4 regions of the Clostridium perfringens genome follow, and region 1 is predicted to be linked to each of the others. Evidence: a T-box and tRNA genes for the amino acid it is inferred to sense, from the RefSeq annotation. Region 1 holds a T-box; the other regions hold tRNA genes.

Region 1 (7,811 bases):
CATCTTTTAATGCAGCTTGGTATCCTTTGTATCTTTTACCCCAAGCATTATTTAAATCACCTTCTACACCTATGAAAGCTATGTTTTTCATACCTTTATCAATTAAATGATTAGTAGCTTCATATGTAGCTTTTTCATTATCTATAGTTACACTTGGGAACTTACCATTTTGCTCATCATTTTCAACTAAAACTGTTTTTAAATCTAATTCATTTATTAAATTTAAAGTTTCTTCTCCTAGTGATGAACTCATGTAAAGAACACCATCAACCATTTTTTCCTTAAGAACTCTTAAGTATTCTTTTTCTTTTTCTAAATCTAAGTCTGAATTACATAACATTACATTATATTTATATATGTTAGCTACGTCCTCAGCACCTCTAACTATTTCAGGATATATTTGGTTTGATATATCAGGTACTAATATACCTACAGTTCTTGTTCTATGTGTTTTTAAACTTCTTGCCACTATATTAGGTCTATATCCTAGTTTTTTTATAGCTTCTAAAACTTTTTTCTTAGTTTCTTCGTTTACAACGTCTATGTCATTTAATACTCTTGAAACTGTTGCTATTGACACTCCAGCTTCTCTAGCAACGTCTTTAATTGAAGCAGCCATCTAACTCAACTCCTATACTCTAACTTATTACCTATCTATTTCTTAATACTTCAATATTATAATGATAACTTTACATTTATACAAGGAATTTATGTATATTTCTGCAATTTGGTCAAATTCCTTTTAATTTTTTTTCAAAAAAACGTTTTCTTATTAATAATTGTAATAAAATTCAAATATTAATTCAATGCAAATATTATTATATATTATAAATTTTTCTAAAATAATTGAATTATGTTGTATAATCAAATATATTATTACTTATTGATATATTAACCATACTTTTAAAAATTTATAATAAATAAAAGAGAATTTCTAGGAGGAAACTTTAATGTATAAAGATATAGATATAACAGAATCTATAAAATTAATAGATGAAAATAAAGATTTACTAATTTTAGATGTAAGAACTGAAGAAGAGTATAAGGAAGATGGATATATTAAAAATGCCAAACTTATTCCTTTAGGAAGATTACTATTCTCTATAGATGAACTTGATGGATATGAAGATTCACCAATACTTGTTTACTGTAGAAGAGGTTCTAGAAGTATGCAAGCTTGTGAAATTTTAGAGGATAATGGCTTTACAGAACTTTATAATATGATGGGCGGATTTTCAAAGTTAGTTAATGAAGGACCAAAAGAACTTTGGAATAAATAAATTACATAAAAAAAGAGAGCAATAACTTGCTCTCTTTTATTTTAATTAAGCTCTTTTTGAAACAGCCATTTTTAATATTTCACCATTTACTTTAGCTTCTGAGTAATCAGCATCTCCGTTATAAACAATTTCTTCAGTTAAAGTTTCTTTCTTTATAACATCTTCAAATTTCTTGATTACATCTAAAAGCATATCATTTTCAGCTACGTAAAGAGTTATCTTATCAGCAACCTCAAATCCACTTTCTTTTCTCATGTTTTGGATTTTTGATATGATTTCTCTTACATGACCTTCTTCTCTTAATTCATCAGTTATAGTAGTATCTAAAACAACACCAACTGATCCTTCTCCAGCAAATGCGAATCCTTCTAATCCTTGCATTGTTACAAGTAAGTTTTCAGCATTTAATTCTATTTCATTTCCATCTACAGTGATAACTTCTACTCCACCATTTTGGATTTTTTGAGCTAATTCCATTTGGTTTCTTGAAGCTATTTCTTTTCTTATAGCTGGTATTAACTTACCATAAGCTCTTCCTAAAACAGGTAGGTTAGGCTTAATTTCGAAGTTAACATATTTAGAAAGGTCAGCTCCTAATTCTACTTCCTTGATGTTTAACTCATCTTTAATTATGTCTCCATAATAATCTGGAAGCTCTGAAGTTGAAAGAAGCATTTTTGAAAGTGGCTGTCTATTCTTGATGTTAGCACCGTTTCTAGCACTTCTTCCAAGTTTAACTATCTTATAAGCTAAATCCATTTTTTCTTCTAATTTTTTATCTATAGCCTTTTCATCAACTTCTGGCCATGCTCCTAAGTGAATACTTTCTAAAGCATTTTCATCTAAGTTAACTACTAAGTTTTGATAAATTTCTTCTGTTATAAATGGTACGAATGGAGCTGCAACTTTACATAAAGTTACTAAAACTCTGTATAAAGTAGTGTATGCACCTATCTTGTCATCAGTTAATTCTTCTGACCAGTATCTAGCTCTATTTCTTCTTACATACCAGTTTGATAACTCATCAGTAAACTCTTCTATTTCTAAAGCAGCTTGAGTTATTCTATAATTATTTAAATGATCGTCTACATCCTTAACTAAAGTATTAAGTTTTGACATTATCCATTTATCCATTACGTTATCTGATACGAAATCTTTGTAGTCTAATGGATTGAAGCTGTCTAACTCTGCATATAAAACATAGAATGAGTAAACATTCCATAATGTGCTTAAGAATTTTCTTTGAGTTTCAGCAACATCTTCTATTGAGAATCTAGTTGGTAACCATGGAGCACTTGCAGTATAGAAATGCCATCTTGTAGCATCAGCACCTTGTGAATCAAGTACTTCAAATGGATCAACTACGTTACCCTTAGATTTTGACATCTTTAAGCCCTTCTTATCAAGAACGTGACCTAAAACTATACAGTTTTCAAATGGATTTCTATCAAATATAGCAGTTGATATTGCTAATAATGTATAGAACCATCCTCTTGTTTGGTCAACAGCTTCTGATATGAATTGAGCTGGGTAGTTAGCTTCAAATAATTCTTTGTTCTCAAATGGATAGTGATGTTGAGCAAATGGCATTGATCCTGAATCAAACCAACAGTCTATAACCTCAGCTGTTCTTTTCATCTCTTTATTACAATGAGGACAATTTAAATGAACTTTATCGATATATGGTTTATGAAGTTCTATATCTTCTGGAACATTTATTCCTTTAGTTTTTAACTCTTCAATGCTTCCTATACATTCTCTGTGTCCGCATTCACATTCCCATATTGGAAGTGGAGTTCCCCAGTATCTATCTCTTGAGATACCCCAATCTATAACATTCTCTAAGAACTTACCAAATCTACCGTTCTTGATGTTATCTGGGTACCAATTTATTTTTTCATTGTTAGCTAAAAGTTTGTCTCTTAAAGTTGTCATTGCAACAAACCAGCTTTCTTTTGGATAGTAAAGAAGTGGTGTGTCACATCTCCAACAATGTGGATATGAGTGAGTATGCTTTTCAGCTTTAAATAATTTATTTTGTTCTTTTAAGTAATCAACTATTTGTTGGTCACATTTCTTAACGAATTTTCCAGCCCATGGAGTTACTTCTTCTACAAAGTTACCACTTAAATCAACTAAGTTTAAGAATGCTAATCCATTTTGCTTTCCTATTAAGTTATCGTCCTCACCATAAGCAGGAGCTATATGAACTATACCAGTACCATCTGATAAAGTTACGTAGTCACCATGAACAACTACGAAAGCTTTTCCTTCAGTTGGAGTTACGAATGGTAATAATTGCTCGTATTCCATACCTAATAACTCTTCACCTTTGAACTCTCTAACTATTTCAAATCCTTCTCCTAAAACCTTAGGTGCTAATTCTTTAGCTAAGATGAAGATTTCATCACCTTCAGCTTGCTTAGCTTCTACATAGTCATAAGCTTTATTTATACATAAAGCAACGTTTGAAGGTAAAGTCCAAGGAGTTGTTGTCCAAGCTAAGAAGTACTTATTATCTTCTCCTTTAACTTTAAACTTAGCTACAGCAGTTAAGTCCTTAACATCCTTGTATCCTTGTGAAACCTCGTGTGATGATAAACTTGTTCCACATCTTGGGCAGTAAGGCATTGTTTTATAACCTTTGTATAAAAGTTTTTTATCCCACATTTGTTTTAAAGCCCACCATACTGATTCTATGTATGGATTGTGGTAAGTAACATATGGATTCTCCATATCTACCCAATAACCTATTTGCTCAGTCATTTTTTCCCACATGCTAACATATGTGAATACACTATCTTTACACTCAGTTACGAATTTCTCAACACCGTAATCCTCTATTTGAGGTTTACCTGAAATTCCTAACTTCTTCTCTATTTCAAGCTCAACTGGAAGTCCATGAGTATCCCATCCAGCTTTTCTTATAACTTTATATCCCTTCATAACTTTGTATCTTGGGATTATATCTTTCATAACTCTTGTTAATACGTGACCTACGTGTGGTTTACCATTAGCTGTTGGAGGTCCGTCATAGAAAGTAAAGTATTCACCATCTTGATTCATATCAAAGTTCTTTTTTATTATGTTTTTTTCTTTCCAAAGGTCTGCAACTTCTTTTTCTACGCCTACAAAACCCTTAGGTAATTCAACTTTTTTATACATATTGAAACCCCTTTCCTTCTCTTGTTTAATATTTTAATTATTTACTTATAATTGATTATTTAGCCATACTTCTTTAAGTAAAATAAAAAAAACTCCATCCTAAAAGGACGAAGTTATATTCGCTATACCACCTAAAGTTCAAACCTATCTATATGATTCAATTATAAATATTAAAATTTTACGTTTTTATGATAGGTAATTAAAAGCACCTATAATGCTCGCATCCTGTAACGTGGATATACGGGATAACTTAATAAGAATATATTCCTTTCAGTCTCCAACTCCCAGGTGATTTTCCTTAAATATACCTATAGTTTCACACCAACCAACTACTCTCTGAATAAGGTTCTATATAAGTACTTGCCCTGTTCACAGTCTTTAAAGAAATTATATAATAGCACTTTTAAAAAGTCAACGAAACAAATCCATATATTTGAAAGCTTTCATTAATTATTTAATTTGCTTTTATAATAAAAATTCTATTTTTGTACAACCTAATATTATAAGTTAAGACTTATATATCAAATAATAAAAATTAATAAATAATTTTTATTATTTAATGTTGACTTTTCTTATCAGTTAACTTATAATTAAATCATCAAATACATTCCATTCCCTTTTGTTAATCGTGCTGTTTTACTTTGATATAATTAGGAGGAAAATAGTATGAATGATAACAATAATTTAAATCAACAAGTAATTGATAAAATGACTAAAGTTTGTATCTGCAGAGCAATCTCAAGAGCAAAGATAAAGGAAGCTATCAAAAATGGTGCACACACAGTAGAAGCAGTAGCTGAAAAAACTGGTGCAACTAAAGGTTCTTGCAAAGGTTGCAGATGTAGAGACAAAATTGAAGAATTAATTGAAGACAACCAATAATTCTTTTAAGCAAAACTTATTTACTGTTTTAATTTTGTATCTCCCTAAAAGAGTACCCTTGGGTACTCTTTTTTACTTTTACATAATATTTATTTTGTATTGAAAATTAAAAAAATAAAAAAGCCTGTATCAAATTTAAAATTATTTTGATACAGGCTCTTTTTATTTAAATTTCAAATTCATTTAATTGTAAATTTTTAGACCAACTACTATAGTTTCTAGGATATCCTTGATTTGTAAGTGTTCCTACATAATAAAACTTCTTTAAATCAAAGCAGTTATTTTTAACAACTTTAAATCCTTTTAAAAGGTAATGTAATCTGCTTTCATACACCTTTCTAATATCTTTAGACGTTGGCTCTCCCCAAGCAAATATTATGTGAGAACTATTTATTAGACTTTCAAATATTATTAAGTCATTTTTTAAGTATTCTCCATTCTCAATAAATCCATCATTTCCACATAGGAATAGCTCGCCTTTGGTATTATAAACTTCTTCTAGCACATCCTTGCTATATTCAATAACAGGAAATAGGAATACAAAACTTATTTCTTTTATTATTCCAAGTTCATCCTCATTATTCATTAAATATTTTATAGCCTTATTTAACTCTTTTTTTAAATCTTCAGCATTATGTGATTTTGGAGCCCTAGTAATAACTAATATATTACTTTCTCCTTCTTCATTAATAGTAAAAGTAACCTTAAAGCCTCTTCCACTTTCATGATCTAATAAAATATTTATATTATTTTGATTTTTACAATACTTTTGCATAAGCGCTCCCCTTTTTACCAACTCTCGTTCCTTAGACTCAATATATTAGTATTAAGTATATTCTAACTTTAGTTTAGTATATAATCGAATCTTTAGAAATTCTACAAATTTATATAAATTTAATTTATTCACCTAAATAATATCTTATCTAAGAAAATAAATTTTATTTATTCTTTTTGTTTTCTTCTATTTGTGCTGCTAACTCATTAAGATATTCCCATCTCTCATATTTAAAGGCTAATTCTTCTTCAACTTTCGCTTTTTCTTCCATTAGTTCTTGAAGTCTACCATACTCTGATGCATGTTTTGCCATTAAAGAATCTAATTCTTCTATTTTTTCTTCAAGAGTCATTATTTCTTCATCTATAGTTTCAAATTCTCTTTGTTCTTTAAATGAGAATTTTAATACTTTGCCCTTGTTTTTATTTTTATCCACAGATGGCTCTTTTTTATTTTTATCCACAGCCACTTCTTTTTCTTTATTGTTAACAACCTCTTCTTCTTTGCTTAGAAGATAATCCCCATAGTTTCCAGTATAAATATCTATTTTTCCATTTCCCTTATAAGAAAATATCTTATTACAAATTCTATCTAGGAAATATCTATCATGGGATACAGTTATGACAACTCCACCAAAGTCATCTAAATAATCTTCTAATCTATTTAAAGTTTCAATATCTAAATCATTTGTAGGCTCATCTAGTAAAAGCACATTAGGGGCTTCCATTAGAACTCTTAAAAGGTGAAGTCTTCTTCTTTCTCCTCCAGATAACATACCTATCATTGTCCACTGAAGTGTTCCATCAAATAAAAACTTTTCACACATTTGTGATGCTGTTATTCTTTCACCTGTGGCAGTTTGTAAATACTCTCCTGCTTCTTTTATGTAATCTATAGCTCTCATCTCTGGATGCATATGTGTATCTTCCTGTGAGAAGCAAGCTATTTTTACAGTTTCACCTTTTATTATTTCTCCACTATCTGGTGCTACTTTTCCTTCAATCATTCCCATAAGTGTTGATTTACCAATTCCATTAGGTCCTACAATACCTATTCTATCACTTCTTAGTACTATATAGTTAAAATCATCAACAATCTTTTTATCACCAAAACTTTTATTTAGGTGTTCTATCTCTATTATTTTCTTTCCTAATCTTGTTCCCATAACAGAGATTTCTATATTTTCATTTTCAATAAATCCTTCTTGATTTACTAATTCATCAAATCTTTGAAGTCTAGCTTTCTGCTTAGTAGTTCTAGCCTTTGCACCTCTTCTTACCCAAGCTAATTCTTTTCTCATAAGATTTTGTCTTTTTTCCTCACTGGCTTTTTCTATGGCTATTCTCTCCATCTTCTTTTCTAAGAAAACAGAATAGTTTCCATCATAGCTAAATAATCTACCTCTATCTAATTCTAATATTCTGTTTGTTACTCTATCTAGGAAGTATCTATCATGAGTAATCATTAAAAGAGCGCCTTTTCTACTATTTAAGTATTCTTCTAACCAACTTATAGTTTCATTATCTAAATGGTTAGTAGGCTCATCTAGTATTAATAATTCACAAGGAGTTATTAAGGCAGCTGCAAGCATTATTCTCTTCTTTTGTCCTCCAGAAAGATTTCCTACTTTTTCTTCAAAATTAGTTATTCCAAGCTTAGTTAAAACATTCTTTGCTTCACTTTCCATATCCCAAAGATTTAAAGCATCT
Region 2 (7,811 bases), 140 kb from region 1:
AGTAAATAGTTTAATAGGATCATCTACATGATATTTTGTTAATACCTTACTTTGTAATTCAAATAAGTCTTGAGGATATCTAAAATGCTCCTTTAAATCCTCTGGCATTTCTGACAAAGGTTTAAATAAACCTTTATATATTTTTAAATAACAATTAATTATAGGATCATTCTCATCTGTTACATAAAAATCTACATTTCCATTAAAAGCATCAATCACAACCTTAACTGAATTTCTTATATAGTTTACTCCTTCATGAGGCTCTGAAAATGGGTACTTATCTGTTGATGTATATGCATCCATCATCCAAACCAATCTTCCATCATGAACTACTATATATGGATCACTATCATAAGTTAAAAATGGAGCTATTTCTTGAACCCTCTTAACTATATTACGATTAAGAATTATTCTACTTTCTGAAGTTATGGAACTAGACATTAATATTTTAGGATTTCTTTCATAAATACTAAATAACACTCTATTAAAAGGTGTCATCTTTAATCCACCAGTTCCATTATAATTAAATGTATTTTCAGTATCTCCTGTTGGATAGTCAAACTCTCCTCCTTCAGTATTTACAATAACATAATCATTATCACTTTCTCCAAAATAAATTCTTGGATTTTCAAGATTAATATCTGTTGTATTTACTGTCGGTATATCTTTCATAACAAAGTCAGGTTGTCCAAATTCTGTTACACTATTAACCCTACTCATAGCTAAGCCATACCCATGGGTATATCTAAGATGCTTATTTTGCCATGTAGTCATAGAATCTCTGTTTATTTCCCTTGGAGATACAAATACTTGAGTATATTTGCCATTTATATTATATCTATCTGTGTCTGCATCATTAAATTCATAATAATTTTTTATAAGTTGAACTTGCTGATAAAAACTTAATAAAGGTCCTGTTGAATTAACCTTTAGGTTTTCAATGATATCTTTATTATCTTCTAATTTTTCACTAGTTATATTTTCGTTTGGTTCCATTTCTTTAACTTCAATCTCATCAATATTAAAAGCCTTTTTAGTAGCATCAATACTATATGAAATATAAGGTTTTTCAAGTTCCATTTCATTTGGTTTAACTACAAACTGTTGAGTAAAAATGGCTACTACAGGCTCTAAAACAATAAGTACAGCAATTGATGCAATTGATATTATAATAGGTCTAAATTTAAGCTTTAAAATTGAAATAAAAACTACTATTGAAGATATTACACAAGCTACAGCTATAACCTTATAAAATATCATTGTTATTTTAACATCTGTATAACCAGCTCCATAGGATACTCCTCTAGTACTATAAACTAAATTATATGACTTTAATAAATAGCTACACCCTATAAGCAGTGATAATACTGAAGCCAAAACTGCTAGTTGTTTTCCTGCAAACTTTCTTATTCCATAAGTTTTACTATTTATATTTATAACGTTATCCTTGTTTTGATAAATTTTATCTTTAAACCCTAAAGCTAAATATATAATAACTGTTATAAGAACTAAAATAATTATTAGGGAAATAGCTGTACTAAAAAGAGACTGTACTAAAGGTAATTTAAAGACATAAAAAGATATATCCTTATTAAAAATAGGATCTACTTCTCCAAAAGGAACCGCATTAGTAAATTGAAGAATTTTATACCACTGAGTTGTGGCAGTAGCTCCAGCTCCTAATATTGATATTACTAAATTTGATAATAAAAAGTACTTCTTAACTGACTTAAACTTAGTATCACCTACCAAGCTTCTAATACTTTTTCTCAAAGTAAATAAATATATAGCTATTACACAAAAATATAAAATAAATATAGGTACAAATAACTTACATATAGCTATAAGCTTAGTAAAAAATACATTTAAATATCCTACTTCCTTAAACCATTGAACATTAATAATAAAATTAGTTGAAACGAAAAAAACTACAACTAGAAGTAAGATACTAATAAGAACTGTATTAAGTATCTTATTTTTCAAAACTTCCCCTCCTTAAATTTTGACATTTCATATATATAAAATAAAACTTCACTAAAACTAAAATTCATATAAGTCTTAAATCTAAATAATATAATTTATATAGAGTTTTAATCTAAGCAATATAAGTTTATATAGAATATTCTTTAGATTATAGCTTATTTTCTAGACATAAAATTTATATGAAGTATTATCCTTATAATTAAAGTTAAAGTAAATTATTTAACTCCACAGAATATAAATTGAAATTATTTCAACATAATTTATACTGAATATTAGCTTTAATAAAATTTATTTAAAAACTATGCACCTATTATTAAAATTAATTCATATCATCAGCTTCTTTTAATATACATAGCAATATGTTTTCACTAGATTTAATAGAGTGATGTCCTCTAATTGCTTCTACAAACTCCTTATCATAATCATCTTCCCTTAGATAATCAAATGCCTTATCACCATGATTATAATAAATATATATTGGTTTTATATTTTGAAATTTACTTATTCTATTTTTAGATATTTTTTTACCTAACACTAAAAATGACTTTGTTATTATATTTAAAGGATAATATAATTTTCCTATGTCATGTAATAATCCTAGCTTAGAAAAAATTTTTAATTCACTCTCTAAATTTATTCCTTTCCTCTTAGCTAAATTAACACAATCCTTAGAAACCTTTATAGAATGTAACTGTTCTCCTTTTTTCAATCTCTTAAATAAGCTAAACTCATAATCATTTAAGATTGATATTACATAACTATAATCTAACTCTTTAAAATTTGCAGAAATAGCCCATAAAAATTGCTTTATTCTATACGACATCTTTAGGTATTCACCTTCTATTCTCATTAAAGATATTAATACTGTAAATTATACCATATAAAGATAATTATTATATATTATCTTTCCGTTAAAATATTTATCCACTAAATACTCCTTATATGTAGATAACTTATTTGTTTTCTGTGGATAACTTGTTATTCTTTTTAAAATTTTGTGGAAAACTTTTAAGATTAGTTAAATCAATAGATTTATTTTAGATTTGAATATATTTAAGAAAAATAAAAAAACTCTAAACAAATGTTTAGAGTTTTTGGTGGAGGTAAGGAGATTCGAACTCCTGACCCCCTGCGTGCAAGGCAGGTGCTCTCCCAACTGAGCTATACCCCCAAAAATGGTGGACCTTCAGGGACTCGAACCCCGGACCTACCGGTTATGAGCCGGTTGCTCTAACCAACTGAGCTAAAGATCCATATTACCTGGCAACCACCTACTCTCCCACACAGTCTCCCGTGCAGTACTATCGGCCTCAATAGGCTTAACCTTCGTGTTCGGAATGGAAAACGGGTGTTACCCTAAAGAGCATCATCACCAGATGACATGTATATGTTATCAAATCTCTAATAATTTGTCAACATATTTTTGAAAGTTTTTGTTCTTTCAAAATTGCACATATTTAATTTACTATATTTGGTCAAGCCCTCGATCTATTAGTATCGGTCAGCTGAACATGTCACCATGCTTACACCCCCGACCTATCAACCTTGTGTTCTTCAAGGGATCTTACTAGCTTACGCTATGGGAAATCTCATCTTGAGGTTGGCTTCACGCTTAGATGCTTTCAGCGTTTATCCATTCCCGACTTAGCTACCCAGCTGTGCTCCTGGCGGAACAACTGGTACACCAGAGGTCAGTCCATCCCGGTCCTCTCGTACTAAGGACAGCTCCTCTCAAATTTCCTACGCCCGCGACGGATAGGGACCGAACTGTCTCACGACGTTCTGAACCCAGCTCGCGTGCCGCTTTAATGGGCGAACAGCCCAACCCTTGGGACCTACTTCAGCCCCAGGATGCGACGAGCCGACATCGAGGTGCCAAACCTCCCCGTCGATGTGGACTCTTGGGGGAGATCAGCCTGTTATCCCCGAGGTAGCTTTTATCCGTTGAGCGATGGCCCTCCCACGAGGTACCACCGGATCACTAAGCCCGACTTTCGTCCCTGCTCCACTTGTGGGTGTCGCAGTCAGGCTCCCTTCTGCCTTTGCACTCTTCGAACGATTTCCGACCGTTCTGAGGGAACCTTTGGGCGCCTCCGTTACTTTTTAGGAGGCGACCGCCCCAGTCAAACTGCCCACCTAACAATGTCCTGTGACCAGATTCATGGCCGCCAGTTAGAATTTCAGTACTGTCAGGGTGGTATCCCAAGGTTGACTCCACCAAGGCTGACGCCCTGGTTTCCTAGTCTCCCACCTATCCTGTACAGACAATACCAAAACTCAATGCTAAGCTACAGTAAAGCTCTACGGGGTCTTTCCGTCCAATCGCGGGTAGCGAGCATCTTCACTCGCACTACAACTTCGCCGGATTTACAGTTGAGACAGTGCCCAAGTCATTACGCCATTCGTGCGGGTCAGAACTTACCTGACAAGGAATTTCGCTACCTTAGGACCGTTATAGTTACGGCCGCCGTTTACTGGGGCTTAAGTTCACACCTTCGCTTGCGCTAAGTGTTCCCCTTAACCTTCCAGCACCGGGCAGGCGTCAGCCCCTATACATCAGCTTACGCTTTAGCAGAGACCTGTGTTTTTGCTAAACAGTTGCTTGGGCCTATTCTCTGCGGCCTACTCTCGTAGGCACCCCTTCTCGCGAACTTACGGGGTCAATTTGCCGAGTTCCTTAACTGTAATTCTTCCGCCGGCCTTAGGATTCTCTCCTCACCTACCTGTGTCGGTTTGCGGTACGGGCACTACTTCTCTCTCTAGACGCTTTTCTTGGCAGCGTGGAATCATGTACTTCGGTTCCGTAGAACCTTCCCCATCACGCCTCAGCATTATGAGAGCGGATTTGCCTACTCTCACTGCCTAAACGCTTAGACTAGCATCCAATAGCTAGCACACACTATCCTCCTGCGTCACGCCATCGATAATAACGATGGTAGTGGTACTGGAATATCAACCAGTTGTCCATCACCTACGCCTTTCGGCCTCGGCTTAGGTCCCGACTAACCCTCAGCGGACGAACCTTCCTGAGGAAACCTTAGGTTTTCGGCCTGTGGGATTCTCACCCACATCTCGCTACTGATGCCAACATTCTCACTCGTAACCAGTCCACCGCTCCTTACGGTACGACTTCAGCCCGGTTACGACGCTCTCCTACCGCTTGAACTATGTTCAAGCCCGTAGCTTCGGTGGTAAGTTTAGCCCCGTTACATTTTCGGCGCAAGATCTCTCGACTAGTGAGCTATTACGCACTCTTTTAATGAATGGCTGCTTCTAAGCCAACATCCTAGTTGTCTTAGAAATCTCACATCCTTTCCCACTTAACTTACACTTTGGGACCTTAGCTGACGATCTGGGCTGTTTCCCTTTTGACCACGGATCTTATCATTCGTAGTCTGACTGCCGAGCTCAAAGTATGTGGCATTCGGAGTTTGATAAGGTTCGGTAAGCGCTATGCCCCCTAGCCCATTCAGTGCTCTACCTCCACTACTCATACTCGACGCTAGCCCTAAAGCTATTTCGGAGAGAACCAGCTATCTCCGGGTTCGATTGGAATTTCTCCGCTATCCACAGCTCATCCCATGCTTTTTCAACAGCAACGTGGTTCGGTCCTCCACGAGGTTTTACCCTCGCTTCAACCTGGCCATGGATAGGTCACCCGGTTTCGGGTCTACGGCATGCAACTAGTCGCCCTATTCAGACTCGGTTTCCCTTCGGCTCCGTACCTTAAGTACTTAACCTTGCTACATACCGTAACTCGTTGGCTCGTTCTACAAAAAGCACCTCATCACCCTCATAAGGGGCTCTGAGCGGTTGTAGGCACACGGTTTCAGGTTCTATTTCACTCCCCTCCCGGGGTTCTTTTCACCTTTCCCTCACGGTACTGCTTCACTATCGGTCATCAGGTAGTATTTAGCCTTGGGAGGTGGTCCTCCCTGCTTCCCACAAGGTTTCACGTGTCTCGTGGTACTCTGGATCATAACTCGTGGTCTTCTCGTTTCACTTACAGGACTATTACCTTCTACGGTGGAACTTTCCAGTTCTCTTCAGTTACAATAGCCTCCACTTTGATGCTATGTCCACAACCCCGGAAACAAGTTTCCGGTTTGGGCTCTTTCCCTTTCGCTCGCCGCTACTAAGAAAATCGATTTTTCTTTCTCTTCCTCCAGGTACTTAGATGTTTCAGTTCCCTGGGTTACCTTCATTAAGCTATGTATTCACTTAATGATACATGGGGTTTCCCATGTGAGTTTCCTCATTCGGAGATCTTCGGATCTCAGGCTATGTGCGCCTACCCGAAGCTTATCGCAGCTTATCACGTCCTTCATCGGCTCCTGATGCCAAGGCATTCACCATGCGCCCTTTGTAGCTTGACCTATATTAGTTATAGTTCTCATTTTACAAAGAATAGAAATTGGTTTTGCCAATTTGGCTTGTTGTTTCTATAAATTAAATTATGTGCAATTTTCAAAGAACAATTTTGAGAGATAGTCTCTCAAAATTAAACAGAGATATTATCCAGAATTCATTATCATCTTAGTTGTCCTAAGACGTATTCCTTAGAAAGGAGGTGATCCAGCCGCAGGTTCTCCTACGGCTACCTTGTTACGACTTCACCCCAATCGCTGACCCTACCTTCGGCCGCTGCCTCCTTGCGGTTAGCTCACGGACTTCGGGTATTGCCAACTCTCATGGTGTGACGGGCGGTGTGTACAAGACCCGGGAACGTATTCACCGCGACATTCTGATTCGCGATTACTAGTAACTCCAGCTTCATGTAGGCGAGTTTCAGCCTACAATCCGAACTGAGACTGGTTTTTAAGTTTGGCTCCACCTCGCGGTATTGCATCTCTCTGTACCAGCCATTGTAGCACGTGTGTAGCCCTACACATAAGGGGCATGATGATTTGACGTCATCCCCACCTTCCTCCTGGTTAACCCAGGCAGTCTCGCTAGAGTCCTCAACTTAATGGTAGTAACTAACGACAAGGGTTGCGCTCGTTGCGGGACTTAACCCAACATCTCACGACACGAGCTGACGACAACCATGCACCACCTGTCACCTTGTCCCCGAAGGGATTTCCTCGATTAAGAGTAATGCAAGGGATGTCAAGTGTAGGTAAGGTTCTTCGCGTTGCTTCGAATTAAACCACATGCTCCGCTACTTGTGCGGGTCCCCGTCAATTCCTTTGAGTTTTAATCTTGCGACCGTACTCCCCAGGCGGAATACTTAATGCGTTAGCGGCGGCACGGAGGTGTTGAAACCCCCACACCTAGTATTCATCGTTTACGGCGTGGACTACCAGGGTATCTAATCCTGTTTGCTCCCCACGCTTTCGAGCCTCAGCGTCAGTTACAGTCCAGAGAGTCGCCTTCGCCACTGGTGTTCTTCCTAATCTCTACGCATTTCACCGCTACACTAGGAATTCCACTCTCCTCTCCTGCACTCTAGATAACCAGTTTGGAATGCAGCACCCAAGTTGAGCCCGGGTATTTCACATCCCACTTAATCATCCGCCTACGCTCCCTTTACGCCCAGTAAATCCGGATAACGCTCGCCACCTACGTATTACCGCGGCTGCTGGCACGTAGTTAGCCGTGGCTTCCTCCTTGGGTACCGTCATTATCTTCCCCAAAGACAGAGCTTTACGATCCGAAAACCTTCATCACTCACGCGGCGTTGCTGCATCAGGGTTTCCCCCATTGTGCAATATTCCCCACTGCTGCCTCCCGTAGGAGTCTGGGCCGTGTCTCAGTCCCAATGTGGCCGATCACCCTCTCAGGTCGGCTACGCATCGTCGCCTTGGTAGGCCGTTACCCCACCAACT
Region 3 (7,811 bases), 350 kb from region 1:
AGGACCGTTATAGTTACGGCCGCCGTTTACTGGGGCTTAAGTTCACACCTTCGCTTGCGCTAAGTGTTCCCCTTAACCTTCCAGCACCGGGCAGGCGTCAGCCCCTATACATCAGCTTACGCTTTAGCAGAGACCTGTGTTTTTGCTAAACAGTTGCTTGGGCCTATTCTCTGCGGCCTACTCTCGTAGGCACCCCTTCTCGCGAACTTACGGGGTCAATTTGCCGAGTTCCTTAACTGTAATTCTTCCGCCGGCCTTAGGATTCTCTCCTCACCTACCTGTGTCGGTTTGCGGTACGGGCACTACTTCTCTCTCTAGACGCTTTTCTTGGCAGCGTGGAATCATGTACTTCAGTTCCGTAGAACCTTCCCCATCACGCCTCAGCATTATGAGAGCGGATTTGCCTACTCTCACTGCCTAAACGCTTAGACTAGCATCCAATAGCTAGCACACACTATCCTCCTGCGTCACGCCATCGATAATAACGATGGTAGTGGTACTGGAATATCAACCAGTTGTCCATCACCTACGCCTTTCGGCCTCGGCTTAGGTCCCGACTAACCCTCAGCGGACGAACCTTCCTGAGGAAACCTTAGGTTTTCGGCCTGTGGGATTCTCACCCACATCTCGCTACTGATGCCAACATTCTCACTCGTAACCAGTCCACCGCTCCTTACGGTACGACTTCAGCCCGGTTACGACGCTCTCCTACCGCTTGAACTAAGTTCAAGCCCGTAGCTTCGGTGGTAAGTTTAGCCCCGTTACATTTTCGGCGCAAGATCTCTCGACTAGTGAGCTATTACGCACTCTTTTAATGAATGGCTGCTTCTAAGCCAACATCCTAGTTGTCTTAGAAATCTCACATCCTTTCCCACTTAACTTACACTTTGGGACCTTAGCTGACGATCTGGGCTGTTTCCCTTTTGACCACGGATCTTATCATTCGTAGTCTGACTGCCGAGCTCAAAGTATGTGGCATTCGGAGTTTGATAAGGTTCGGTAAGCGCTATGCCCCCTAGCCCATTCAGTGCTCTACCTCCACTACTCATACTCGACGCTAGCCCTAAAGCTATTTCGGAGAGAACCAGCTATCTCCGGGTTCGATTGGAATTTCTCCGCTATCCACAGCTCATCCCATGCTTTTTCAACAGCAACGTGGTTCGGTCCTCCACGAGGTTTTACCCTCGCTTCAACCTGGCCATGGATAGGTCACCCGGTTTCGGGTCTACGGCATGCAACTAGTCGCCCTATTCAGACTCGGTTTCCCTTCGGCTCCGTACCTTAAGTACTTAACCTTGCTACATACCGTAACTCGTTGGCTCGTTCTACAAAAAGCACCTCATCACCCTCATAAGGGGCTCTGAGCGGTTGTAGGCACACGGTTTCAGGTTCTATTTCACTCCCCTCCCGGGGTTCTTTTCACCTTTCCCTCACGGTACTGCTTCACTATCGGTCATCAGGTAGTATTTAGCCTTGGGAGGTGGTCCTCCCTGCTTCCCACAAGGTTTCACGTGTCTCGTGGTACTCTGGATCAGAACTGATTGATTTCCCGTTTCATCTACAGGACTATTACCTTCTACGGTGGAACTTTCCAGTTCTCTTCGATTACGTCCTACCAATCGTTATGTTCTGTCCACAACCCCGGAAACAAGTTTCCGGTTTGGGCTCTTTCCCTTTCGCTCGCCGCTACTAAGAAAATCGATTTTTCTTTCTCTTCCTCCAGGTACTTAGATGTTTCAGTTCCCTGGGTTACCTTCATTAAGTTATGTATTCACTTAATGATACATGGGGTTTCCCATGTGAGTTTCCTCATTCGGAGATCTTCGGATCTCAGGCTATGTGCGCCTACCCGAAGCTTATCGCAGCTTATCACGTCCTTCATCGGCTCCTGATGCCAAGGCATTCACCATGCGCCCTTTGTAGCTTGACCTATATTAGTTATAGTTCTCATTTTACAAAGAATAGAAATTGGTTTTGCCAATTTGGCTTGTTGTTTCTATATTAATTTATGTGCAATTTTCAAAGAACAATGGTGGGTCTAAATGGACTCGAACCATCGACCTCACGCTTATCAGGCGTGCGCTCTAACCACCTGAGCTATAGACCCACATATGGTGGAGGTAAGGAGATTCGAACTCCTGACCCCCTGCGTGCAAGGCAGGTGCTCTCCCAACTGAGCTATACCCCCATATTTAATCGTTGCTCTCACAACGCATATTATTTTATCAAGAAACTTTTTCGTTGTCAATACTTTTTTGTAGTATTTTGTCGAATTTAGTCTCTCAAAATTAAACAGAGATATTATCCAGAATTCATTGTCATCTTAGTTGTCCTAAGATGTATTCCTTAGAAAGGAGGTGATCCAGCCGCAGGTTCTCCTACGGCTACCTTGTTACGACTTCACCCCAATCGCTGACCCTACCTTCGGCCGCTGCCTCCTTGCGGTTAGCTCACGGACTTCGGGTATTGCCAACTCTCATGGTGTGACGGGCGGTGTGTACAAGACCCGGGAACGTATTCACCGCGACATTCTGATTCGCGATTACTAGTAACTCCAGCTTCATGTAGGCGAGTTTCAGCCTACAATCCGAACTGAGACTGGTTTTTAAGTTTGGCTCCACCTCGCGGTATTGCATCTCTCTGTACCAGCCATTGTAGCACGTGTGTAGCCCTACACATAAGGGGCATGATGATTTGACGTCATCCCCACCTTCCTCCTGGTTAACCCAGGCAGTCTCGCTAGAGTCCTCAACTTAATGGTAGTAACTAACGACAAGGGTTGCGCTCGTTGCGGGACTTAACCCAACATCTCACGACACGAGCTGACGACAACCATGCACCACCTGTCACCTTGTCCCCGAAGGGATTTCCTCGATTAAGAGTAATGCAAGGGATGTCAAGTGTAGGTAAGGTTCTTCGCGTTGCTTCGAATTAAACCACATGCTCCGCTACTTGTGCGGGTCCCCGTCAATTCCTTTGAGTTTTAATCTTGCGACCGTACTCCCCAGGCGGAATACTTAATGCGTTAGCGGCGGCACGGAGGTGTTGAAACCCCCACACCTAGTATTCATCGTTTACGGCGTGGACTACCAGGGTATCTAATCCTGTTTGCTCCCCACGCTTTCGAGCCTCAGCGTCAGTTACAGTCCAGAGAGTCGCCTTCGCCACTGGTGTTCTTCCTAATCTCTACGCATTTCACCGCTACACTAGGAATTCCACTCTCCTCTCCTGCACTCTAGATAACCAGTTTGGAATGCAGCACCCAAGTTGAGCCCGGGTATTTCACATCCCACTTAATCATCCGCCTACGCTCCCTTTACGCCCAGTAAATCCGGATAACGCTCGCCACCTACGTATTACCGCGGCTGCTGGCACGTAGTTAGCCGTGGCTTCCTCCTTGGGTACCGTCATTATCTTCCCCAAAGACAGAGCTTTACGATCCGAAAACCTTCATCACTCACGCGGCGTTGCTGCATCAGGGTTTCCCCCATTGTGCAATATTCCCCACTGCTGCCTCCCGTAGGAGTCTGGGCCGTGTCTCAGTCCCAATGTGGCCGATCACCCTCTCAGGTCGGCTACGCATCGTCGCCTTGGTAGGCCGTTACCCCACCAACTAGCTAATGCGCCGCGGGTCCATCTCATAGCGGATTGCTCCTTTGGTTGAATGATGATGCCATCTTTCAACATTATGCGGTATTAATCTTCCTTTCGGAAGGCTATTCCACTCTATGAGGCAGGTTACCCACGTGTTACTCACCCGTCCGCCGCTAATCCGTTCCCCGAAGGAAACTTCATCGCTCGACTTGCATGTGTTAAGCACGCCGCCAGCGTTCATCCTGAGCCAGGATCAAACTCTCAATTTAAAAGTTTAATCTATACTCATATTACTTATAAAAGAATTGCTGGTTTATGTTAATATCTTCTGTTTAATTTTCAAAGACCATTGTCATCTTGTAGTGCGTTTCTTGTTTGTTCTTGATGACGATATTTATGATATCACAATTATAACTTCCTTTTAATATAATCATTTCCATTTAACATAATTATTTTTATTTTTCTTCTAATTTCATACTTTTTCTCTCTTTTTTATCTATAGATACACTTGGTTCAGTTGAAGATTCTAAAATGTATTTTTTTATATTTTAAAGTCGAATAACAACTTAAAATCAATTATTTAGATATTATTTCTTATAGATTTCATTTAAATTCTACTAATTAAAACATAGCTTAAAATAGAAAAAGTATTAAAGAATCCTATTATTAAAATAAGTTTCTTTAATACTTTTATCTTTTAAAATAATAAATGCCTTTTACTGATAAATTATTATTTATTTTTTTCTTTATTATTTAGCAAAATTGAATATTATACCTACTATGGCTGAGGCAATAATATAAAAAATTGGTGACTTTTTATATTTTCTTATAAAAAAGAATAAAATTCCTGCTAATATTAAAGCTTTAATTGATAATATATCTGTAATATTATGTGTTTCTGCATATTTATTTAAAGTTAATATTGATATTTTTACTATTTCAAAGCCTGCCGCAAGTAAAAGACCTGTTGATGCTGGTCTTAATCCATAAAAACAATCAGCCACTCTTTTATTTTCTTTAAATTTTGCTAAGACTCTCGCTACAATTAAAATTATAATTATTGAAGGTACTATAATACCTATGGTTGAGGTAATGGCACCTAAAACTCCATAGGTTGCATAACCAACATAAGTTGCCATATTGATTCCCATAGCACCTGGTACTGATTGAGATATTGCAATCATGTTTGCAAGATCAGTATGAGTAAACCAATGTGTTTTATCTGAAATATTATATAGAAATGGTATAGTAGCAGCTCCACCGCCTACGGCAAAAAGACCAACTTTAAAAAATTCTAAAAATAATCTAATTAGTATCATTCTTTTTACCTCCAATTGATCTTAATACTATTCCTGCTATTCCTGCTATTATTACATATAAAACAGGAGATATATCTGTAAATATAGAAAATCCAGCTACTAATACAAAAATAATACATGTTTTAATATCAATTACTGATGTCTTAATTAAATTTATTGCTGTATTTAAAATTAATACTGCTACACATACACGAATCCCAGCAAAGGCATTCTTAACTATTGGAAGATCTGAAAAGTTTCCAATAAATGTAGCAATTATTGTTATCATTATTAATGATGGAGTAACAAAACCAAGGGTTGCTAGTATTCCTCCTAGATTTCCTTTTCTTTTATGACCTATAAATGTGGCTGTATTTACTGCAATTACTCCTGGGGTACACTGACCAATTGCATAGTAATCCATTAACTCTTCATTAGTAATCCAATTTCTTTTTTCAATTATTTCTTTTTGTAATATTGGAAATAAAGCATATCCCCCTCCAAAATTCATAAATCCTAATTTTATAAAAAGAAAATATAAATTAATTAATTCTTTCATATATAAAGCTCCTTTCTATTGTCTAAATATTTAAAGATTATAATATGTATAAAAATTTTTCATTATAATTAATTAATATGTATAAGGCTTTGTGTAATATATAAAAAAACAAAAACTTCAGAGATTCTTATAAAATAAACTCCAAATATTAATAATGTTTATTAAAATGGCTTACTTATATAATATAACACTCCATCCACCTAAAAAAACATTTGAAAATATATTTGTAATTATATAAATTATCATCTCATTTATCACACTATAAATTATATTATTTCCACTATTATTAATAATCTATTTTAAAAATTAGAATTATCTTATTTTAACAAAAGGCTTAAATTTTATTAATTAATAAATTTGTTAACTTTTTTGTAAACAAAAAATATATAATTTAATTAATTTTAAAAATATAATAGGAGTGATTAAAGTGAAAAAGTTACTTGTACCAGTTTTAGTTATTATAATTTTTGCATTGCTATTTGTAGGATGTACAAATTCTTCTAATTCATCAAGTGATTCTTCTGTAGAAATAATAAATAGTAATCAGCAAAATTCTAATTCCAATAATAATAACAGTTCTAATAATGACACTAAAAAATCTGACTCTAACAATGCTTCACATAAAGATAACAAAGATAACAATGTTTCCAATAATAAAAATACTAATAAAAAATTAGATAATAAAGCCGAAAAATTATTAAAAGATATTAAAGAAAAGGCTGTAAAAGGTGAAATTATTGACTATGATTTTAAACTAGGTGATTCAATATATGATGTAATTGACAAATTAGGAAAACCTTCTAGTGAAAATTATGTTGCTGAAGCTAAAGGAAATTACTTTAATTTTGATTCCTATAATTTATCATTTGGATGTAATAAGGGTGATCAAATCTTTGAAATTAGATCTTTAAATAAGGATTTAAAAAGCTTAGATTTAAATAATGTAGAAAACTTTTTTGGGAAGCCTGATTATACTGTTACAACTAAATCAAAAGAAAAAATTATTGGATATAAAATAACAAAAGATTTTAAAATACTATTTGTATTCAATACTAGTACATATAAATTAGACCATTATTCTGTTCTATATCCAAGTATAACTCATAATTCTATGGCAGGAGACAATGGCAGAGAGTGGTAAGATAATTACCCTTAAAGAAAAAGAGGTTACATACAATCTAATAATAAAACTTAAAAACATATTTTCATACTTACTTTCTATAAGTTTTATTAAAAATTATTGTATGCATCCTCTTTTATTTTTTCTTGCTACTTTATTACTATAATATTTTTATAATCTTAATTACTACACACTCTTATTATTAATTCTGATCTATGGTACTTTTTATAGGAAAATATTAAACTGGTTTTCTTTCTATATATAAATTCTAACCTATGCACCTTTCATAAATTTAAATTCTTATTTAACTAATATCTTTAAACTATAGAATTTATTATAAAGTTTTTAATCATTATTTCATGTTCTTTAATAATTCAGTTAAGAATCTATAGCATCTTCCAACAGATTCTATTTTAAAATGCTCATTTGCTGTATGCACATCAAATATATCTGGACCAAAACTTATCATTTCTACCTCTTGTCCCATCTTTTCTTTAAAGATTCCACACTCAAGACCTGCATGTAAAGCTGTTATTTGAGGCTCACTTCCAAATAAATCACTGTAAGTTTTAATGCTTAAATCTTTTATTTTTGATTCTGCTTCATATTCCCACTCTGGATAATCTCCATCTTTAGTCATATTAGCTCCTATAACTTTACAAAGAGCCTCTACTCTATTTGTAATTTCTATCTTTTTACTCTTAACTGCACTTCTTATATCAATAATAAATTTAATTTTATCCTCTACCATTTCTACTATTCCAAGATTTAAACTGCTTTCAACTAATCCATTTATCTCTTGACTCATAGATTGTAATCCATCTGGAACTAAAACTAAAAATCTAGTTACATCCTCTGTAACCTTTTTAGTTAATTGTTTTTCCACTCCTTCAATACTTTTAACAGAAAGATTAACATCTGGCTCTCCAATTCTGTATTCTGCCTTTAAATCTTTTTCTAAGGCAGTACAAATTTCTTTAACCTTTTCTACCTGTTCTTTCTTAACTGCAATTATGCTTTGACAATATTGTGGTATTGCATTATGTTTTGATCCACCCTTAATTGATGCAATGTTAAAGTCAACTTCTTTGCTTAAAGCATATAAGATTCTTCCCATTAACTTATTAGCATTTCCTCTTTGTTTATGGATTTCCATTCCTGAGTGTCCACCCTTAAAACCTGAAATCTCTAATTTTAAAGCTTCTCCATTAAACTCTTCAAATTCAGCATTTATTTCTGG
Region 4 (7,811 bases), 210 kb from region 1:
TATCCATAAATCGGAACTCCTAGTAATATTAAAATAAATCCATACATTACTATTTCAGCTCCTGAAGCATATATTGCCCAAATTGCAAAAGCAAAACCTATTAAACATCTTATTATTAAACCTAAATGTTTTTTAAATGTAGGTTTTTTATCCTCTTTAACCATAAGTATTATTTCTGCAATAGTTGAAATCGCATATATTGGTAAGTAACTTAAAGTAGCTAATACAACTATAAAGCTATATGCCCCTGCTAAACCCTTAGTAAAGTTCATTAGGAATATAATATTTATAAATATACTACCTATTATTAAGGCTACATGTGGCGTATTATACTTAGGATGTACCTTAGCAAATACACTAGGGAAAATTCCATCCTCTCCAGCAGCATATCCTACTCTAGCAGTTGATAATAGCCATCCCATAGCTGTTCCTAAAATACTAATAGCTATAGCTATATTTAAGAAGTTTAAACTCTTTAAATTTAAAACTTTAACTATTATATCAGAAATAGGAGCAGTACTTGAAGCTAATTCACTTTGACTCATAGCTCCCATAGCTACGACACTTATTAATATATATAAAACAGTACTAATTAACATACCTAATATAGTACTTCTCTTAACATTTTTTTCAGGATCTTTTATTTCTCCTCCTGCTACAGATGCAGTTTCTAAGCCCATAAATGCCCATAAAGTTAAAGATGCTGCTACAGGAATAGTTGAAACACCCTTTCCTTCTGGAAACATTGGTGTTAGGTTTGACGGATCAAAGTAAATTAATCCAACAACTATGAAGAATATAAATAATAAAACTTTAAAAACAGTTATTACTGAAGCTACTCTACCTGCTAACTTTGTTCCTCTTATATTTATATATGTACAAATCCATAAGATAGACGAACAGAATAAGAAACCTATTATTGGTGAATTAGTTAAACTTGTTATAACTTCACCTAAATAAGTAGTAATAACTATAAAAATAGTAGCATTTCCAATCCAAGATCCATTCCAATAAAGCCATGCAGTCATGAATCCCATAAAGTTTCCGTAAGCTAGTCTAGAGTATTCATAAGTTCCTCCTGTCTTTGGAATCTTTGAACCTAAGTTAGCAAACGTTAATGCCAAAACCAAAGAACCTAATCCCGTTAATAACCATGCCATTATAGTTGAACCAGGACCAGATACACTAGCTAAACTGGCTGGAAGCATAAATATCCCAGATCCCATCATGTTACCAACTACTAAAGCTGTAGCAGTAAACAATCCTATTTCCTTTTTTAATTTAGGTTTTCCCATTTTTAATCCTCCTAAAAGCGAATAAATCCAAAACATTAATTTTCACTATATAAAAATTAGTTTGTACTATTTCAATAATTTTATATAGTATATATAACCCCAATTAAAATTTTTAAATCCCTTACTTTGCTCATTGTAATATAAGTTCTATGTAAATTAACATAAATAGAACTTTAATTATTTAAAGAAACTCTAATAAAAATAACTATATAACTTTAAATCGCTAAAGTTTAAAAATTATTTTAATAAGTATAATTTAAAGTATATATAAATAAAATGCTACTTATAGAATATTATCTTATTACTTTATTTTGAACTTATTACTAGCCCTTAGATTCTCTTAATATAAAACTTATAACAATAATCAAAATTTAACTTTCATAAATAATTATAAATAAAAACATGATTATTTTCTATAAAATATAAGTATTTATGCATTATTTTTTGTAAAAATACTTTAAACTCAGTTTACATATATTTACTTAATTATTGTTCAAATATATGCTTAATTGTATTAAGCTTTTTATTTTTTCCATATATTATGATCTTTTTAACCTCTATAATATTATAATGAATATGAAAAATTAGAGTCATCTTTTAAAAATGACTCTAAAATTACAACAATATCTTAAGGTTTTGCTAAATAAGCACTATGAAATTTAATTATAAATAGTAATTGTATTGATCCTAAATATACTATTATCAATATCTTAGATAGAAATATACTCTTATTTACAAAATAAAAAAGCTATGAACTTTGTTCATAGCTTTAATGGTGGAGGTAAGGAGATTCGAACTCCTGACCCCCTGCGTGCAAGGCAGGTGCTCTCCCAACTGAGCTATACCCCCAAAAATGGTGGACCTTCAGGGACTCGAACCCCGGACCTACCGGTTATGAGCCGGTTGCTCTAACCAACTGAGCTAAAGATCCATATTACCTGGCAACCACCTACTCTCCCACACAGTCTCCCGTGCAGTACCATCGGCCTCAATAGGCTTAACCTTCGTGTTCGGAATGGAAAACGGGTGTTACCCTAAAGAGCATCATCACCAGATGACATGTATATGTTATCAAATCTCTAATAATTTGTCAACATATTTTTGAAAGTTTTTGTTCTTTCAAAATTGCACATATTTAATTTACTATATTTGGTCAAGCCCTCGATCTATTAGTATCGGTCAGCTGAACATGTTACCATGCTTACACCCCCGACCTATCAACCTTGTGTTCTTCAAGGGATCTTACTAGCTTACGCTATGGGAAATCTCATCTTGAGGTTGGCTTCACGCTTAGATGCTTTCAGCGTTTATCCATTCCCGACTTAGCTACCCAGCTGTGCTCCTGGCGGAACAACTGGTACACCAGAGGTCAGTCCATCCCGGTCCTCTCGTACTAAGGACAGCTCCTCTCAAATTTCCTACGCCCGCGACGGATAGGGACCGAACTGTCTCACGACGTTCTGAACCCAGCTCGCGTGCCGCTTTAATGGGCGAACAGCCCAACCCTTGGGACCTACTTCAGCCCCAGGATGCGACGAGCCGACATCGAGGTGCCAAACCTCCCCGTCGATGTGGACTCTTGGGGGAGATCAGCCTGTTATCCCCGAGGTAGCTTTTATCCGTTGAGCGATGGCCCTCCCACGAGGTACCACCGGATCACTAAGCCCGACTTTCGTCCCTGCTCCACTTGTGGGTGTCGCAGTCAGGCTCCCTTCTGCCTTTGCACTCTTCGAACGATTTCCGACCGTTCTGAGGGAACCTTTGGGCGCCTCCGTTACTTTTTAGGAGGCGACCGCCCCAGTCAAACTGCCCACCTAACAATGTCCTGTGACCAGATTCATGGCCGCCAGTTAGAATTTCAGTACTGTCAGGGTGGTATCCCAAGGTTGACTCCACCAAGGCTGACGCCCTGGTTTCCTAGTCTCCCACCTATCCTGTACAGACAATACCAAAACTCAATGCTAAGCTACAGTAAAGCTCTACGGGGTCTTTCCGTCCAATCGCGGGTAGCGAGCATCTTCACTCGCACTACAACTTCGCCGGATTTACAGTTGAGACAGTGCCCAAGTCATTACGCCATTCGTGCGGGTCAGAACTTACCTGACAAGGAATTTCGCTACCTTAGGACCGTTATAGTTACGGCCGCCGTTTACTGGGGCTTAAGTTCACACCTTCGCTTGCGCTAAGTGTTCCCCTTAACCTTCCAGCACCGGGCAGGCGTCAGCCCCTATACATCAGCTTACGCTTTAGCAGAGACCTGTGTTTTTGCTAAACAGTTGCTTGGGCCTATTCTCTGCGGCCTACTCTCGTAGGCACCCCTTCTCGCGAACTTACGGGGTCAATTTGCCGAGTTCCTTAACTGTAATTCTTCCGCCGGCCTTAGGATTCTCTCCTCACCTACCTGTGTCGGTTTGCGGTACGGGCACTACTTCTCTCTCTAGACGCTTTTCTTGGCAGCGTGGAATCATGTACTTCGGTTCCGTGGAACCTTCCCCATCACGCCTCAGCATTATGAGAGCGGATTTGCCTACTCTCACTACCTAAACGCTTAGACTAGCATCCAATAGCTAGCACACACTATCCTCCTGCGTCACGCCATCGATAATAACGATGGTAGTGGTACTGGAATATCAACCAGTTGTCCATCACCTACGCCTTTCGGCCTCGGCTTAGGTCCCGACTAACCCTCAGCGGACGAACCTTCCTGAGGAAACCTTAGGTTTTCGGCCTGTGGGATTCTCACCCACATCTCGCTACTGATGCCAACATTCTCACTCGTAACCAGTCCACCGCTCCTTACGGTACGACTTCAGCCCGGTTACGACGCTCTCCTACCGCTTGAACATAAGTTCAAGCCCGTAGCTTCGGTGGTAAGTTTAGCCCCGTTACATTTTCGGCGCAAGATCTCTCGACTAGTGAGCTATTACGCACTCTTTTAATGAATGGCTGCTTCTAAGCCAACATCCTAGTTGTCTTAGAAATCTCACATCCTTTCCCACTTAACTTACACTTTGGGACCTTAGCTGACGATCTGGGCTGTTTCCCTTTTGACCACGGATCTTATCATTCGTAGTCTGACTGCCGAGCTCAAAGTATGTGGCATTCGGAGTTTGATAAGGTTCGGTAAGCGCTATGCCCCCTAGCCCATTCAGTGCTCTACCTCCACTACTCATACTCGACGCTAGCCCTAAAGCTATTTCGGAGAGAACCAGCTATCTCCGGGTTCGATTGGAATTTCTCCGCTATCCACAGCTCATCCCATGCTTTTTCAACAGCAACGTGGTTCGGTCCTCCACGAGGTTTTACCCTCGCTTCAACCTGGCCATGGATAGGTCACCCGGTTTCGGGTCTACGGCATGCAACTAGTCGCCCTATTCAGACTCGGTTTCCCTTCGGCTCCGTACCTTAAGTACTTAACCTTGCTACATACCGTAACTCGTTGGCTCGTTCTACAAAAAGCACCTCATCACCCTCATAAGGGGCTCTGAGCGGTTGTAGGCACACGGTTTCAGGTTCTATTTCACTCCCCTCCCGGGGTTCTTTTCACCTTTCCCTCACGGTACTGCTTCACTATCGGTCATCAGGTAGTATTTAGCCTTGGGAGGTGGTCCTCCCTGCTTCCCACAAGGTTTCACGTGTCTCGTGGTACTCTGGATCATAACTCGTGGTCTTCTCGTTTCACTTACAGGACTATTACCTTCTACGGTGGAACTTTCCAGTTCTCTTCAGTTACAATAGCCTCCACTTTTATGTTATGTCCACAACCCCGGAAACAAGTTTCCGGTTTGGGCTCTTTCCCTTTCGCTCGCCGCTACTAAGAAAATCGATTTTTCTTTCTCTTCCTCCAGGTACTTAGATGTTTCAGTTCCCTGGGTTACCTTCATTAAGCTATGTATTCACTTAATGATACATGGGGTTTCCCATGTGAGTTTCCTCATTCGGAGATCTTCGGATCTCAGGCTATGTGCGCCTACCCGAAGCTTATCGCAGCTTATCACGTCCTTCATCGGCTCCTGATGCCAAGGCATTCACCATGCGCCCTTTGTAGCTTGACCTATATTAGTTATAGTTCTCATTTTACAAAGAATAGAAATTGGTTTTGCCAATTTGGCTTGTTGTTTCTATAAATTAAATTATGTGCAATTTTCAAAGAACAATTTTGAGAGATAGTCTCTCAAAATTAAACAGAGATATTATCCAGAATTCATTATCATCTTAGTTGTCCTAAGATGTATTCCTTAGAAAGGAGGTGATCCAGCCGCAGGTTCTCCTACGGCTACCTTGTTACGACTTCACCCCAATCGCTGACCCTACCTTCGGCCGCTGCCTCCTTGCGGTTAGCTCACGGACTTCGGGTATTGCCAACTCTCATGGTGTGACGGGCGGTGTGTACAAGACCCGGGAACGTATTCACCGCGACATTCTGATTCGCGATTACTAGTAACTCCAGCTTCATGTAGGCGAGTTTCAGCCTACAATCCGAACTGAGACTGGTTTTTAAGTTTGGCTCCACCTCGCGGTATTGCATCTCTCTGTACCAGCCATTGTAGCACGTGTGTAGCCCTACACATAAGGGGCATGATGATTTGACGTCATCCCCACCTTCCTCCTGGTTAACCCAGGCAGTCTCGCTAGAGTCCTCAACTTAATGGTAGTAACTAACGACAAGGGTTGCGCTCGTTGCGGGACTTAACCCAACATCTCACGACACGAGCTGACGACAACCATGCACCACCTGTCACCTTGTCCCCGAAGGGATTTCCTCGATTAAGAGTAATGCAAGGGATGTCAAGTGTAGGTAAGGTTCTTCGCGTTGCTTCGAATTAAACCACATGCTCCGCTACTTGTGCGGGTCCCCGTCAATTCCTTTGAGTTTTAATCTTGCGACCGTACTCCCCAGGCGGAATACTTAATGCGTTAGCGGCGGCACGGAGGTGTTGAAACCCCCACACCTAGTATTCATCGTTTACGGCGTGGACTACCAGGGTATCTAATCCTGTTTGCTCCCCACGCTTTCGAGCCTCAGCGTCAGTTACAGTCCAGAGAGTCGCCTTCGCCACTGGTGTTCTTCCTAATCTCTACGCATTTCACCGCTACACTAGGAATTCCACTCTCCTCTCCTGCACTCTAGATAACCAGTTTGGAATGCAGCACCCAAGTTGAGCCCGGGTATTTCACATCCCACTTAATCATCCGCCTACGCTCCCTTTACGCCCAGTAAATCCGGATAACGCTCGCCACCTACGTATTACCGCGGCTGCTGGCACGTAGTTAGCCGTGGCTTCCTCCTTGGGTACCGTCATTATCTTCCCCAAAGACAGAGCTTTACGATCCGAAAACCTTCATCACTCACGCGGCGTTGCTGCATCAGGGTTTCCCCCATTGTGCAATATTCCCCACTGCTGCCTCCCGTAGGAGTCTGGGCCGTGTCTCAGTCCCAATGTGGCCGATCACCCTCTCAGGTCGGCTACGCATCGTCGCCTTGGTAGGCCGTTACCCCACCAACTAGCTAATGCGCCGCGGGTCCATCTCATAGCGGATTGCTCCTTTGGTTGAATGATGATGCCATCTTTCAACATTATGCGGTATTAATCTTCCTTTCGGAAGGCTATTCCACTCTATGAGGCAGGTTACCCACGTGTTACTCACCCGTCCGCCGCTAATCCGTTTCCCGAAGGAAACTTCATCGCTCGACTTGCATGTGTTAAGCACGCCGCCAGCGTTCATCCTGAGCCAGGATCAAACTCTCAATTTAAAAGTTTAATCTATACTCATATTACTTATAAAAGAATTGCTGGTTTATGTTAATATCTTCTGTTTAATTTTCAAAGACCATTTCGTTGTCGCTCTCAAGCGACTTCCTTAGTTTATCATCACTTCGAAACTTTGTCAACAACTTTTTTTCAAAACTTTTAATTTATTTTGTTAAGTTGTTTGTGTGTCTCTCAGCGACGAGATTTATCTTACCATGATATTAATTCTATTCACTATTTATTAACATTAAAAATTCTAAATTATAATTATAATTCTTTTATTTTCATCTATTTTCTTATTAATTCTTATATTGATACACCTGGATTAGTATATTTAGTTCTTATTTACATTCTAATATAATATATTCAAAATAATTCCAAAACATAATGCAAACTAATATACTAATAAATTTAAAAATACTATTTTTTATTTATGTAACATTAATTTAATCACTTATTTAAAATAATAAAAATATAAGCTACTAAGTAAAAAATACTAGTAGCTTTATATTTATCCATATTAAATTTTGTGTTTTAAAATAATTATGTTTATAAAAAATTATTTCATACCTAACTTTTCCATTATTATTAAAGCAGTATCTTCTATAGCTCTTTGAGTTACATCTATGGTTCTGCATCCTATTTTTCTAAGTATCTTATCTGCAAATTCAAACTCCTCTAATATTCTTGAATCAGAAGCATACTCTATATCTGCTGATATTCTATGAAACTTATCTAATCTTCTTTTTCTTATTTCTATAAG

Evidence for each region. A T-box is a leader RNA that pairs with one kind of tRNA and senses whether it is charged. The one in region 1 lies ahead of ileS (isoleucine--tRNA ligase), so its partner is inferred to be a tRNA-Ile.
Region 2: it has a tRNA-Ile gene. The T-box ahead of ileS (isoleucine--tRNA ligase) is inferred to sense a tRNA for this amino acid. The anticodon was not compared.
Region 3: it has a tRNA-Ile gene. The T-box ahead of ileS (isoleucine--tRNA ligase) is inferred to sense a tRNA for this amino acid. The anticodon was not compared.
Region 4: it has a tRNA-Ile gene. The T-box ahead of ileS (isoleucine--tRNA ligase) is inferred to sense a tRNA for this amino acid. The anticodon was not compared.

Annotation. Positions count from the first base shown of each region.
Region 1 covers NZ_CP065681.1:440,600-448,410, reverse strand. The annotation lists gene I6G60_RS02300 (LacI family DNA-binding transcriptional regulator) at 1-619, opposite strand, end outside; gene I6G60_RS02295 (rhodanese-like domain-containing protein) at 951-1,280, shown strand; gene ileS (isoleucine--tRNA ligase) at 1,326-4,445, opposite strand; T-box leader at 4,546-4,827, opposite strand; gene I6G60_RS02285 ((2Fe-2S)-binding protein) at 5,112-5,327, shown strand; gene I6G60_RS02280 (DUF1643 domain-containing protein) at 5,494-6,102, opposite strand; gene I6G60_RS02275 (ABC-F family ATP-binding cassette domain-containing protein) at 6,266-7,811, opposite strand, start outside.
Region 2 covers NZ_CP065681.1:303,329-311,139, forward strand. The annotation lists gene I6G60_RS01570 (UPF0182 family protein) at 1-1,983, opposite strand, end outside; gene I6G60_RS01575 (HD domain-containing protein) at 2,303-2,806, opposite strand; tRNA gene I6G60_RS01580 (tRNA-Ala) at 3,079-3,154, opposite strand; tRNA gene I6G60_RS01585 (tRNA-Ile) at 3,160-3,236, opposite strand; rRNA gene rrf (5S ribosomal RNA) at 3,242-3,360, opposite strand; rRNA gene I6G60_RS01595 (23S ribosomal RNA) at 3,455-6,359, opposite strand; rRNA gene I6G60_RS01600 (16S ribosomal RNA) at 6,547-7,811, opposite strand, start outside.
Region 3 covers NZ_CP065681.1:793,379-801,189, reverse strand. The annotation lists rRNA gene I6G60_RS04095 (23S ribosomal RNA) at 1-1,930, opposite strand, end outside; tRNA gene I6G60_RS04090 (tRNA-Ile) at 2,031-2,107, opposite strand; tRNA gene I6G60_RS04085 (tRNA-Ala) at 2,113-2,188, opposite strand; rRNA gene I6G60_RS04080 (16S ribosomal RNA) at 2,351-3,863, opposite strand; gene I6G60_RS04075 (chromate transporter) at 4,344-4,913, opposite strand; gene I6G60_RS04070 (chromate transporter) at 4,900-5,451, opposite strand; gene I6G60_RS04065 (YjgB family protein) at 5,879-6,592, shown strand; gene I6G60_RS04060 (aminoacyl-histidine dipeptidase) at 6,924-7,811, opposite strand, start outside.
Region 4 covers NZ_CP065681.1:231,825-239,635, forward strand. The annotation lists gene I6G60_RS01210 (APC family permease) at 1-1,295, opposite strand, end outside; tRNA gene I6G60_RS01215 (tRNA-Ala) at 2,069-2,144, opposite strand; tRNA gene I6G60_RS01220 (tRNA-Ile) at 2,150-2,226, opposite strand; rRNA gene rrf (5S ribosomal RNA) at 2,232-2,350, opposite strand; rRNA gene I6G60_RS01230 (23S ribosomal RNA) at 2,445-5,350, opposite strand; rRNA gene I6G60_RS01235 (16S ribosomal RNA) at 5,538-7,050, opposite strand; gene I6G60_RS01240 (pyruvate, water dikinase regulatory protein) at 7,608-7,811, opposite strand, start outside.